3 regions of the Fictibacillus arsenicus genome follow, and region 1 is predicted to be linked to each of the others. Evidence: riboswitches for the same ligand, from Rfam matches in the RefSeq annotation. Region 1 holds a riboswitch; each other region holds the start of a gene.

Region 1 (3,756 bases):
ATAATCTGTAATCACTTTTGCAGAGTAGTTTTTGTGAATATGCCGAAGTTGCTCTCTCATATTTTTCATAAGTTGCTCATTATCAAAAAGCTCCTGAACACTTTCAGCAATTTCACTGGCGGTATGAGTTATTATCGCGGCACCTTGCTGGCTGAAATATCGAGCATTCTCAGCTTCTTGGCCCGGTACTGGCTTGTAAAAAACTAAAGGAAGCTGCAAGGCTGCTGCCTCTGTGATCGTAATGCCTCCGGGTTTTGTAATGAGACAATGAGAAATCCGAAAAATTTCATGGATCTCATCAACATATCCGAATAACCGAAAAGACCTTGGATACTGAATGGCAACTGGCAAAAGTTTTTCATAAAGTGCTCTGTTTTTACCGCAAACAACAATGATTTGAAATGAAGGGTTCTTTAGCAAGAGCTGTGCCAGATCCTTTACATTTTTCAATACACATTGTGCACCAGCTAGTATCGTCACAACTCTGTTACTTGGAGTTATTTGATATTTTTTAAATATCGATTGTTTATCTGCTGTAGAATAAAATTCAGAACCGATTGGGATACCGCTTACGGTAACTCGTTTTTCATTAACGTTATGTTTTTTCAACCCATACTTTACAATGTCAGCTGCTACAAAATATTGGACTACTAATGGGTTAATCCAAAATGGATGTGCGCAATAGTCCGTGATTACGGTATATGTCGGTATGGAGTATCTTTCTTTTTTTATCAAAAATGGTGCTGAATTAAGAGGGAAAGTAGAAATAATAAACTGAGGACGGTGTATTGTAATAAGTTCTTGCAGCCTTTTTCGGCCTAGATAACGGGAAAACTGGGCAATTCCTTTAGTGTTTAATTTATTCGTTCCGTAATACCACCATTTATAGAATGAGGCACCATACGAAAAGCTTTTAAGGAATATAGATTGAGTAATTTGAGACATAAGTGGATATGATTCACCAAATAAATCAGATATGATTGGCTCATATCCATTGTTACGCAGTTCAGTTGCTAAAGCATTTGCTGCCTGGATATGACCGCTTCCGTAACGTGCTGTTAGAATCAAAGCTGTTGGACGCTTCATAAAAATAACCTCCTCAAGTCTTTTTTTCAGCATATCACGGGAATTTAAAGCCAATATGAAGGTACAACCCTTATTTGTTAAGGATTTGATAAGAATTATTGAGGATATAAATTCGCTGTAGTTGTCACTGATCTAACAGCAACCTATAATAAAATAGAAGTTCATATTCATCCGGTAATCATGGTGTCTGTTATAGACTTAATAGGGAATCTGGTGAGAATCCAGAGCTGTACCCGCAACTGTATGTGCTGACGAAATAAGCAAAACCACTGTCTAAAGATGGGAAGGGCTTAGAGTAGAGTAAAGCCTGAGTCAGGAGACCTGCCATGTTTATAGTGTTGATCTTCTTCGGGAGTTGGGAAGATAGGACGAGGATATTTTAATAGATTGTTTCTATTAGGTATTCAATCCTGCCCATCCTTTGTGATGGGTATTTATTTTGTCGTTCCAATTCCCGCCACTAAAAACAGGAGCATGAGAGCTCGGGAAAGAGGAATAGTATGGTACAGCAATTATCATCAAATGTCTCAAGAACGATTCAAACGAAACTTGTTTTGCCTCCGGATACAAATCATATGGGAACGATCTTTGGAGGAACGGTATTATCATATATCGATGAAATCGCCGCGATCTCTGCAATGAAACACAGCGGAAAGGTTGTCGTTACGGCTTCCATTGATAATGTGAATTTTTTATCCTCTGCAAAAGTTGGGGATATTTTAATCCTTGAAGGGTTTGTCATTTCAACAGGCAGGACCTCAATGGAAGTGTACGTGAAAGTTGAGTGCCAAAACTTAGAGACGGGGAACAGAACATTAAACACGACATCTATTCTTACGATGGTTGCGAATGATAAAGATGGAAAACCAACTCCTGTACCTAGTGTTATTCCGGAAACAGAAGAGGAAATATCATTTTTTGAAAATGCCCCGTTGAGAAAAGAAAGGCGCCTGCTATATAAAAACGTGAATCAATAGCCATACATGAATAAAGAAGGTAAGATAGTTAGAGATGAAAGGAGTGAGAATCTCAGTGAAAATCAAGAATATGCTTTATGTGTCCCTGGGATTCTTATTTCTTGGTTTAGGAATTGTAGGTATCATTTTGCCGCTTATCCCGACAACACCTTTACTTCTTCTAGCATCTTATTTCTTTGTAAAAGGTTCTAAAAAGTTTGAACGATGGTTCAAAGGAACATCGATATACAAAAATCATTTAGAAGAATTCATAAAAGAAAAATCCATGACGAGAAAAAAGAAAATCACGATTAATCTGTTTGCAGATGCCATGATAGCGGTGGCTTTTATAATGGCGGATAGTACGATTGTGAGGGTAGTGCTGCTGCTTATTGTTGCGTACAAATACTATTATTTTATTACCAAAATTAAGACCATATAAAAAAACCTGAGTGCGATAAATTTGTACTCAGGTTTTCTTATGTTTATTGAATAATTGCTGAGCTGCCTGCTAACGATTCAGGTGCTTTTCCTAGAGCAAGCTGGCTAAGTCTAGAATAACCAGTATGTTTATATTCTAAGAAGACTTTTCTTAACTCTTCAATATCCTTGTCGCTTGTTAATCTTTGCATTTCTTTTTTATACAATCGAATAACAGACCCAATAACAAATTGAGGTTTGGCGTTTCCCGGTTCCTCATTCATAATTAAGCATCCCATGTACTGATATTTTAGCTGCATAGCACGGGTAAGGTTAATAACATCGATTAGCTTTTCGAAAAGTTCAGGATAGGATTGCTCTAATTTATTGAGTGCAGCTTGTGCCGATTTTAGTTCGTTTTGACTGCATAAAGTGATCATGCGTATACCTCCTCTTTTAGATCCCAAGGTTTATCCAGAGAGATGACAGCTGCTAATTCTTTACTTTTCATACGTCTCAGCTTTCGGACTTCTGCTCTTTCTTTAGCTGTATCATATAAGAACTTCTCTTCTTCTGTCTCAGGAATCACCTGCGGAACATCAACGGGCTTTTTATCTTCACCTAAAGCTACAAAAGTTAAGAAGGCTGTTGCTGCTATTCTTCGTTCACCTGTTATCATGTCTTCAGCAATCACTTTGCAAAAGATCTCCATAGAGCTTTTCCCGGTATATGAAACAAACGATTCTATACAGACAGAGTCTGTTTGGTGGATTGGGTGTAAAAAGTCGATTGAATCGGTTGAAGCTGTTACACATTCTTTTACTCGAGCGTGTCTGCGTGCAGATAAGGTTGCATTGTTATCAAGCTTTCTCATCAAGACGCCGCCGAATAACGTATTATAATTATTTAAATCCAGGGACATAACCTGGTCAGTATTAATGATGCGGCTTTCTCGCGCTTTCTTTTTATTCATATGAATCAGTCCTTCCCGAATGGAAATTTCCATTTACAAGGTAAGTGTACGCCGTAATTAACATGGTGTAAAATGGTTATTTTTCATTTAGAGCATAGCCTTTATCTATGTAAATGCTTACAGCTATGCCATGACTGCATAAAAAAAGATGATTCTTTGTGGAATCATCTTGGATATAGATTAAAGCTGTTCTTTTGCAAAGCGCAGCCATTCTTTTGCTGCAAAAGATAAATATTGATCTTTTCCCCATATAAGCGCGAGTTCCCAACCGATTGATGGGTTCACAACTTTGATGGTTTTCACTTTTGTCGTAAGATGCCG
Region 2 (3,756 bases), 2.0 Mb from region 1:
TTATCTTCAGTGGTGGATGAAGGAAAAAAGATTTATATCAACGATGATTTTCCGGTTCTCTCGAAAGGCAATGAGTCTGCCCATACAATGATTATTTACGGTGAACCATATAAAACAGGAAACGGTAAAGGCGGCGTATATGTTTACCAATCGATCGAGAATATAACAAAAACTACAAACCATACGAAATACCTTATCTTTTTAGCGGCAGGTATAGCAATTATACTTACGATCATATTTGCTTTCTTTTTATCTACACGAATTACAGCTCCTCTAAGAAAAATGAGAGAAGCAGCTACATCTGTTGCAAAAGGTGAATTCGATATGAAGGTGCCGATCTTAACACATGATGAGATCGGTGAACTAGGAATGACCTTTAACCGGATGGGACGTCAGCTAAAAAATAATATTACAGCGTTGAACCAGGAAAAAGAACAACTTACGAGTATCTTGAGTTCAATGGCAGATGGTGTTATTACGTTTGACAGAAAGATGAAAATCCTTGTAACTAATCCTCCGGCTGACCGCTTTTTACAAGCTTTTTATTATGAATCAGGCATGAAGAGTGAAGTGAAAGGAACTGTTCCAATAGCTGTTACTCAGCTTTTTCAGCAAGTTGTTTCCCTTGAAAGCGAGCAGATGACTGAAATTGACATTCAGGGACGTTCATGGGTTATCGTTATGACACCTTTATATGATCACTCGGTAATTCGAGGTGCTGTGGCGGTTCTTCGCGACATGACAGAAGAGCGGCGAATGGATAAATTGCGAGAGGATTTCGTTGCAAACGTTTCACATGAGCTTAAAACACCAATAGCGATGCTTCAGGGATACAGTGAAGCTATTGTAGATGATGTTGCAGAATCAGAAGAGGAAAAGAAGGAGTTAGCAGGTATCATCTTGGATGAATCAAAAAGGATGGGAAGGCTTGTTAATGAATTGCTTGATCTTGCCAGATTAGAAGCAGGACATATGAAGCTCCACTATACACTATTAGCAATTCCGCCATTTGCAGAACGAATAGTACGGAAGTTTCAAGGTCCTGCTAAAGACAGAGACATTCAGCTAACGCTCGAAATTTCTGGTATCCGTAATGAGATGGAGATCGATCCTGACCGAATTGAGCAAGTTTTAACAAACTTAATAGATAATGCCATTCGCCACACTTCACATGGGGGATTCGTTCGTCTGACTATAGAATCAAGTGAAATGGCAGTTAAGTTTTTCATTAAAGATAACGGATCAGGAATTAAAGAGGAAGATCTTCCATTTGTTTTTGAACGGTTTTATAAAGGCGATAAAGCAAGAACAAGAGGAAAATCAGGAGGTACTGGTCTAGGTCTTGCAATCGCCAGAAACATTGTGGAAGCACATGGCGGCCAAATTAATGTTCATAGTAAAAATAATGAAGGTACGACATTCTCATTCGTAATACCTCGAACTGTGAAATAAATTATCATACTTTCCCGATTAATCTTGTTTCATAAGGAACAGCGAACAGATCGAAAAAATGATTTCACAATTTTCTCCAGTCGGTTATAATTGGATTGTAAAAAGAAAATTTCATAAGTGTTTAAACAGGTGCTGTCCTAATCGGACAAGCATAATAGGGAAAACGGTTAAATTCCGTTGCGGTCCCGCCACTGTAATTGTGAGAAACCTAATTGATCTGCCACTGTGAAAACGGGAAGGCGTTAGGGGACGATGATCAAGAGCCAGGAGACCTGCCTGTTTTGTACATGACATGGCCTACGAGGATAGGGGGGTGTTAAAGCAGTGCCATTAAACGGCCGCTGTTTTCTGCCTGGATACCAAATTATCAATCTCCTTCGTAGTCGAAGGGGATTTTTTTGTTTGGTGATTTAAAAGAAAGCTGTTTTCGCAACCATTGTTGCTTTTTAAAATAGTTGATTTCCGCTATAGGATGCTCGCTTTCCACGGGGCGTGCGGTGAGCCTCCTGCCGCTATGCGTCATTAGGAGTCTCACCTGACCGCTTCATGGAAGTATCCTTGCTCCTGCGTCTACAAGTAAATGCTACCGATGTGAGCTTCCTCGTCGCATGCCTAGCGAGAAGCTTCTCAGAGGTAGGCACGCACCTTGCGCTTCAATCAACTTGCAAATGAAGCGAGAAACGAGACTCAAAAACAACAATCTTTTAGAAAACAGCTTAAAAGAAAAAAGATTACAACAAGAAAGAGGTTTTATGATGAAAAAACTTATTTTAGTATTTGCAGCATTGATGATGTTAATGGCTGGGTGTGGAACATCTGAGACAAAGAAGGCTTCTGATCAGCCAAAAACTGAAGAAAACAAAAAAGAACAAGTAACCGTCCAGATTACAAAAGATAACGGCAAAGAGAAAGTTGCAGAAAAGAAAGTAGCAATTACGGAAGAAACTACAATCATGGATGTTATGAAGGATAACTTTAAGATCGAAACTCAGTTTGATGATTCTTTTATCAGCAGTATTGAAGGGATTGCCGGAAGCGAACAGGATAAAACATCATGGTTCTTTTCTGTTAATGGTGAAGAAGCAATGAAAGGTGCAAAAGAAATCACATTGAAACCTGGTGATACCGTTGAATTTGACTTCCACAAGTATGAATAAACTGACGATCAGAAGGATTACGATCATTGCTTTGCTTGCAGCGATCTTAACTGTAGGACGCATCGCCTTTGCAATGATTCCAAACGTTCAGCCAAACACAACGATTCTAATATTAGCATCATTTGTACTTGGACCTGTTCAAGGGCTTATTTTAGCTATATTAAGCACTTTAACAACAAACTTATTTTTAGGTCACGGCCTATGGTCATTCGGACAGATGATCGCTTGGGGGATTATCGCAGTTTTAAGCGGTCTCCTCGAAAAATACCGTCATAGAATGCCATGGTGGGTCATGAGCTTATATGCAAGCTTCTGCGGCTTTTTGTTCGGTTTCATAATGTCGGTAATAATGGGCGGGGTCATTACACAAAAATTCTGGCCTTATTATCTGGCAGGTCTTCCATTTGATGTGAACCATGCGATTGGAAATGCGGTATTCTTTGTAGTGCTATACAAACCTCTCCTATATATTATGGAGAAGCAGCTTAACAACAATATTAACAAAACAGCCGCCTATTAAGGCGGTTTTTTATTTGGCCCCTGTTAAACTTCATTATTTAGTTAAGAAAATCTGCGGCACCCTTAGCGAAAAGGCTCTTCTCTAAAAGATTGTTGCTTTTGGGGTCATTTTTTCATTCTCTTCATTTGCAAGTTGATTGGAGTGCAAGGTGCGAGACTCCAGCGGGATCAGCGTGCCAGCTACCTGAGTATTCTTCTCGCAAGGCATGCGACGAGGAAGCTAGCTCCGGCAGGATATTCTTGTAGACGCAGGAGCAGCACTTCATAGATCTTTCATTCACCAGGGCTCACCGCACGCCCCGCGGAAAGCGAGCATCCTGGAGCGGAAATCAACCACTTTCAAGAGCAACAAAGTTTGCTAAAACAGCCTAGCGAAAAAACGGTCTGCCAAGATAACACACTCTAATTTTAAAAATCGAGTTCAAAAATTTGATTAATTGAATAGGATAGTAAAGTTGATTCTTGAATTTTAGGAGGACAAAATGAGAGACTATCTTAATCGTTTTTTTGCGGTGTTATTTTTAACACTCTGTATCAGTGTGCTTTTTATCGGAGTAAAACTAGGAGCATAAATGCTTGATTGAAAGAGATATTCGTGGTACATATGGTTAAACGTTTTTTTAAAGGA
Region 3 (3,756 bases), 1.8 Mb from region 1:
TGCTGCCGAATTATTTAAGCTTGCAGATATTCCAAAGAGGCTTATTCCCGGAACAATTGCACTTGGTGCCTTTACATTTACGATGGATGCTTTTCCAGGAAGTCCGCAGATACAAAATATTATTCCGACATCATTCTTCGGAACAACCACGTGGGCTGCACCTTGGTTAGGATTTATCGGAGGTTTGTTCGTTTTTGTTCTTGGGATGGTTTACTTAGAATGGAGAAGAAGACAGGCAGCAGCTAAAGGTGAAGGGTATGGTACAGGCCATAGCAACGAACCTGAGAAACTCGAATCTGAGGAGCTTCCAAATGCTTTTATCGCGATCTTGCCCCTTATTTTAGTAGGTGTTTTTAATAAATGGTTTACGGTTCTTATACCAAAATATTATGGAAAGACATTTGATTTCTCAGCAATTGGTATGAAAAATGTACCGGAGATCCAAATTCCAACACTTGCAGCTGTATGGGCTGTTGAAGGAGCTCTAGTTATTGGGATTATCACAGTACTGCTGTTTTCTTTTAAAAGAATCAAGAACAACTTTAACAAAGGAATCAATTTATCCATCGGCGGTGCACTGCTTGCTACTCTAAACACTGCGTCAGAATATGGATTTGGCGGTGTTATCGCAGCACTCCCAGGTTTTACAGCTGTAAATAATGCTATGTCAAATACGATTAAAGACCCATTAGTAAACGAAGCTGTTACAACCACTACGCTAGCGGGTATTACAGGTTCAGCTTCAGGCGGTATGAGTATTGCACTGGCAACGATGAGTGAAACCTATGTCGAACAAGCAAACAAGCTTGGAATCGATACAGAAGTTCTTCACCGTGTTGCATCTATGGCGAGTGGCGGCATGGATACTTTGCCTCACAACGGTGCTGTAATTACCCTTTTAGCGGTAACAGGTCTCACTCATAAGCAGGCGTATATCGATATCTTTGCAATGACCCTTATTAAAACAGCAGCTGTTTTTGTTATTATAGGATTATATTACATGTTCGGGATCGTATAAGTCATTTAAGTTAAGGAGCGGATATCTGTGGAGTCGTTCGTAAAAGAAAAAGTTGTTTTTATTACAGGGGCAGCAAGCGGAATCGGTCTTGAGTTAGCTAAATCATTTGCTCAGAACGGGGCAATAGTTGTAATAAGTGATCTGAATGGTGATAAAGCAAAGAATGCTGCGGATGAACTTAACAATAAAGGATATAATTGTTTAGGATTAGGCTGCAATGTAACAGATGAAGACGATTTGAGGGGTGCACTCGATGAAACACTTCAGCACTATAATCGGATTGATGTATTGATCAATAATGCTGGACTGCAATTTGTATCACCGCTAGAAGAGTTTCCAACTGAAAAATTTCAGCAGTTGATAAGTGTAATGCTTACTGCTCCATTTATGGCAACGAAGCACGTGTTCCCAATCATGAAAAAACAAGGGTTCGGACGTATTATCAATATGGCGTCTATTAATGGACTAGTAGGATTCGCCGGAAAAGCAGCTTACAACAGTGCTAAACACGGCGTTATCGGTTTAACGAAAGTAGCCGCTTTAGAAGGAGCAGAATATGGCATAACGGTAAATGCTGTTTGTCCTGGTTATGTAGATACTCCACTTGTTAGAGGTCAGCTTCAAGACCTTGCAAAAACACGTAAAGTGGAACTTGAAAAAGTTTTAGAAGAAGTCATCTATCCTTTAGTTCCTCAGAAACGCTTATTAGATGTGCAGGAAATTGCTGATTATACGATTTTTCTCTCAAGTGAAAAAGCAAAAGGTGTTACTGGCCAAGCGATTGTAATTGATGGAGGTTATGTGGCACAATAATAGGAGTCTTTGAAAATACTTTTTCATTGACAATTACTATATTTGGTGTCAAAGTAAATGATACAAACCTATATATGGAGATTTCAGGTGCCGGTGATTGTCCGGCTTAAAAGGGAATTCGGTGAAATGCCGAAGCTGTCCCCGCAACTGTAATTGTGGACGAAATGGAACTGCCACTGTACAGATTAGCTATGAAAATGGCTGCTGTATGGGAAGGCCCAAAGTAGGATGAAGCATAAGCCAGTAGACCTGCCTGAATCTCTTGTTTTCTTTTCCTCGGGGATTGGGAGAAAGAACGGTATTTAACTCAAGCTATAGTCTTGTAAGTTTTCTATACGTTCCTTACCCCTCTTCCTGATGAAGAGGGGTTTTTTATATTTTACTAAGGAGTGGACCGTAAATGGAAAATACAGTAGCGAAATCGTCTCTCGGGGAATGGCTGCGGGATTGTGTTGCATCATTTCCTGAACTTCAGGGAGAACTGTTTTTGAAAAGAGCTGAAGACTTAGAATTAAAAAATAACAATCGTTCTGCGGTATTCAGGCAGTTAATCATGGAGGCTTTAAATTGTTTAAGTATGGAAGAACCACAATGGACATTTGTAGCAGCACGCCTCTATTTAAAGCAGCTGTATGAAGAAGTGCAATTAAATAAAGGAGCTGGTGAGAAACCACCATATTCTAATTTATACGGGCTTATTGAGCATTTAGTAGACCTGGAAATCTATGATGCTACGATTCTCTCTTCTTATAGTGCTCAAGAAATTAAAGAAGCAGAGAAGTGGATTGAACCTGAAAAAGATGAACTTTTTACATATATCGGGTTAAAGACTCTAGCTGACAGATATCTCGCTAAAGGATTTAACCATGAGTTATATGAACTGCCGCAAGAACGCTGGATGGTGATTGCTCTTTTCTTAATGAAAGATGAGGATCGTAAACATCGGATGGAGCTTGTAAAAGAAGCATATTGGGCACTTTCAAATCAGTACATGACTGTCGCTACTCCAACTTTAGCGAATGCAGGTAAGAGCTATGGACAGCTTAGTTCTTGTTTCATTGATACAATCGACGATAGTCTTCGCGGTATTTTTGATTCAAATACTGATGCGGCGACTGTATCAAAAGGAGGAGGAGGACTTGGAATTTACCTCGGCAAAATCCGTTCAAGAGGTTCTGATATAAGAGGATTTAAAGGCAATTCTTCCGGAGTTATACCATGGATGAAACAATTGAACAATACAGCCGTTTCCGTAGATCAGCTTGGACAGAGGCAAGGGGCAATTGCAGTTTATCTGGATGTGTGGCATAAAGATATATTGGAATTTTTAGATGCAAAATTAAACAATGGCGATGAAAGAATGAGGACCCATGATCTTTTTACAGGGGTCTGTATTCCGGATTTATTTATGGAAAAAGTAGAAAAGCGTGATGACTGGTATTTATTTGATCCGCATGAAGTGAGACGCTTCAAAGGCTATTCGCTGGAGGATTCATATGATGAGCAAAAAGGAAACGGCAGTTTCAGGGAAAAATATACAGAGTGCTTAATCGATGAAAGAATATCAAAAAAATGTATTCCTGCGATAGAAGTAATGAAAAGAATAATGAAGTCTCAGCTTGAAACAGGCACACCATTTATGTTTTATCGAGATACTGTTAATAGACTTAATCCTAATCCGCATCAAGGTATGGTTTATGCATCTAATCTATGTACCGAAATTATGCAGAACATGTCTGCAACCACAGTTCAATCAGAAGAAACTGAAGATGGAGAGATCATCATTCGAAAAACTCCAGGAGACTTTGTTGTCTGTAACCTATCATCTCTCTCGTTGGCAAAAGTAGTTGGAGATAATGTGTTGAAAAGAGTGATTGATATTCAAGTCAGAATGCTCGATAACGTAATTGATCTTAACTCCATAG

The links. A riboswitch is a leader RNA that binds a small molecule or an ion and turns the genes downstream of it on or off. The one in region 1 is predicted to bind cobalamin.
Region 2: linked by a shared signal. The riboswitch ahead of ABE41_RS12040 (DUF4430 domain-containing protein) and the one ahead of ABE41_RS01710 (acyl-CoA thioesterase) in region 1 are both predicted to bind cobalamin.
Region 3: linked by a shared signal. The riboswitch ahead of ABE41_RS13285 (ribonucleoside-diphosphate reductase subunit alpha) and the one ahead of ABE41_RS01710 (acyl-CoA thioesterase) in region 1 are both predicted to bind cobalamin.

The regions. Positions count from the first base shown of each region.
Region 1 covers NZ_CP016761.1:296,427-300,182, forward strand. Annotated here, with positions in the region: gene ABE41_RS01705 (MGDG synthase family glycosyltransferase) at 1-1,086, opposite strand, end outside; cobalamin riboswitch at 1,251-1,429, shown strand; gene ABE41_RS01710 (acyl-CoA thioesterase) at 1,587-2,063, shown strand; gene ABE41_RS01715 (YbaN family protein) at 2,119-2,484, shown strand; gene ABE41_RS01720 (hypothetical protein) at 2,528-2,902, opposite strand; gene ABE41_RS01725 (acyl-CoA thioesterase) at 2,899-3,435, opposite strand; gene cidR (cidABC operon transcriptional activator CidR) at 3,616-3,756, opposite strand, start outside.
Region 2 covers NZ_CP016761.1:2,334,905-2,338,660, reverse strand. Annotated here, with positions in the region: gene ABE41_RS12045 (ATP-binding protein) at 1-1,452, shown strand, start outside; cobalamin riboswitch at 1,563-1,746, shown strand; gene ABE41_RS12040 (DUF4430 domain-containing protein) at 2,205-2,609, shown strand; gene ABE41_RS12035 (ECF transporter S component) at 2,581-3,129, shown strand.
Region 3 covers NZ_CP016761.1:2,565,839-2,569,594, reverse strand. Annotated here, with positions in the region: gene ABE41_RS13295 (GntP family permease) at 1-1,018, shown strand, start outside; gene ABE41_RS13290 (3-hydroxybutyrate dehydrogenase) at 1,046-1,831, shown strand; cobalamin riboswitch at 1,901-2,102, shown strand; gene ABE41_RS13285 (ribonucleoside-diphosphate reductase subunit alpha) at 2,232-3,756, shown strand, end outside.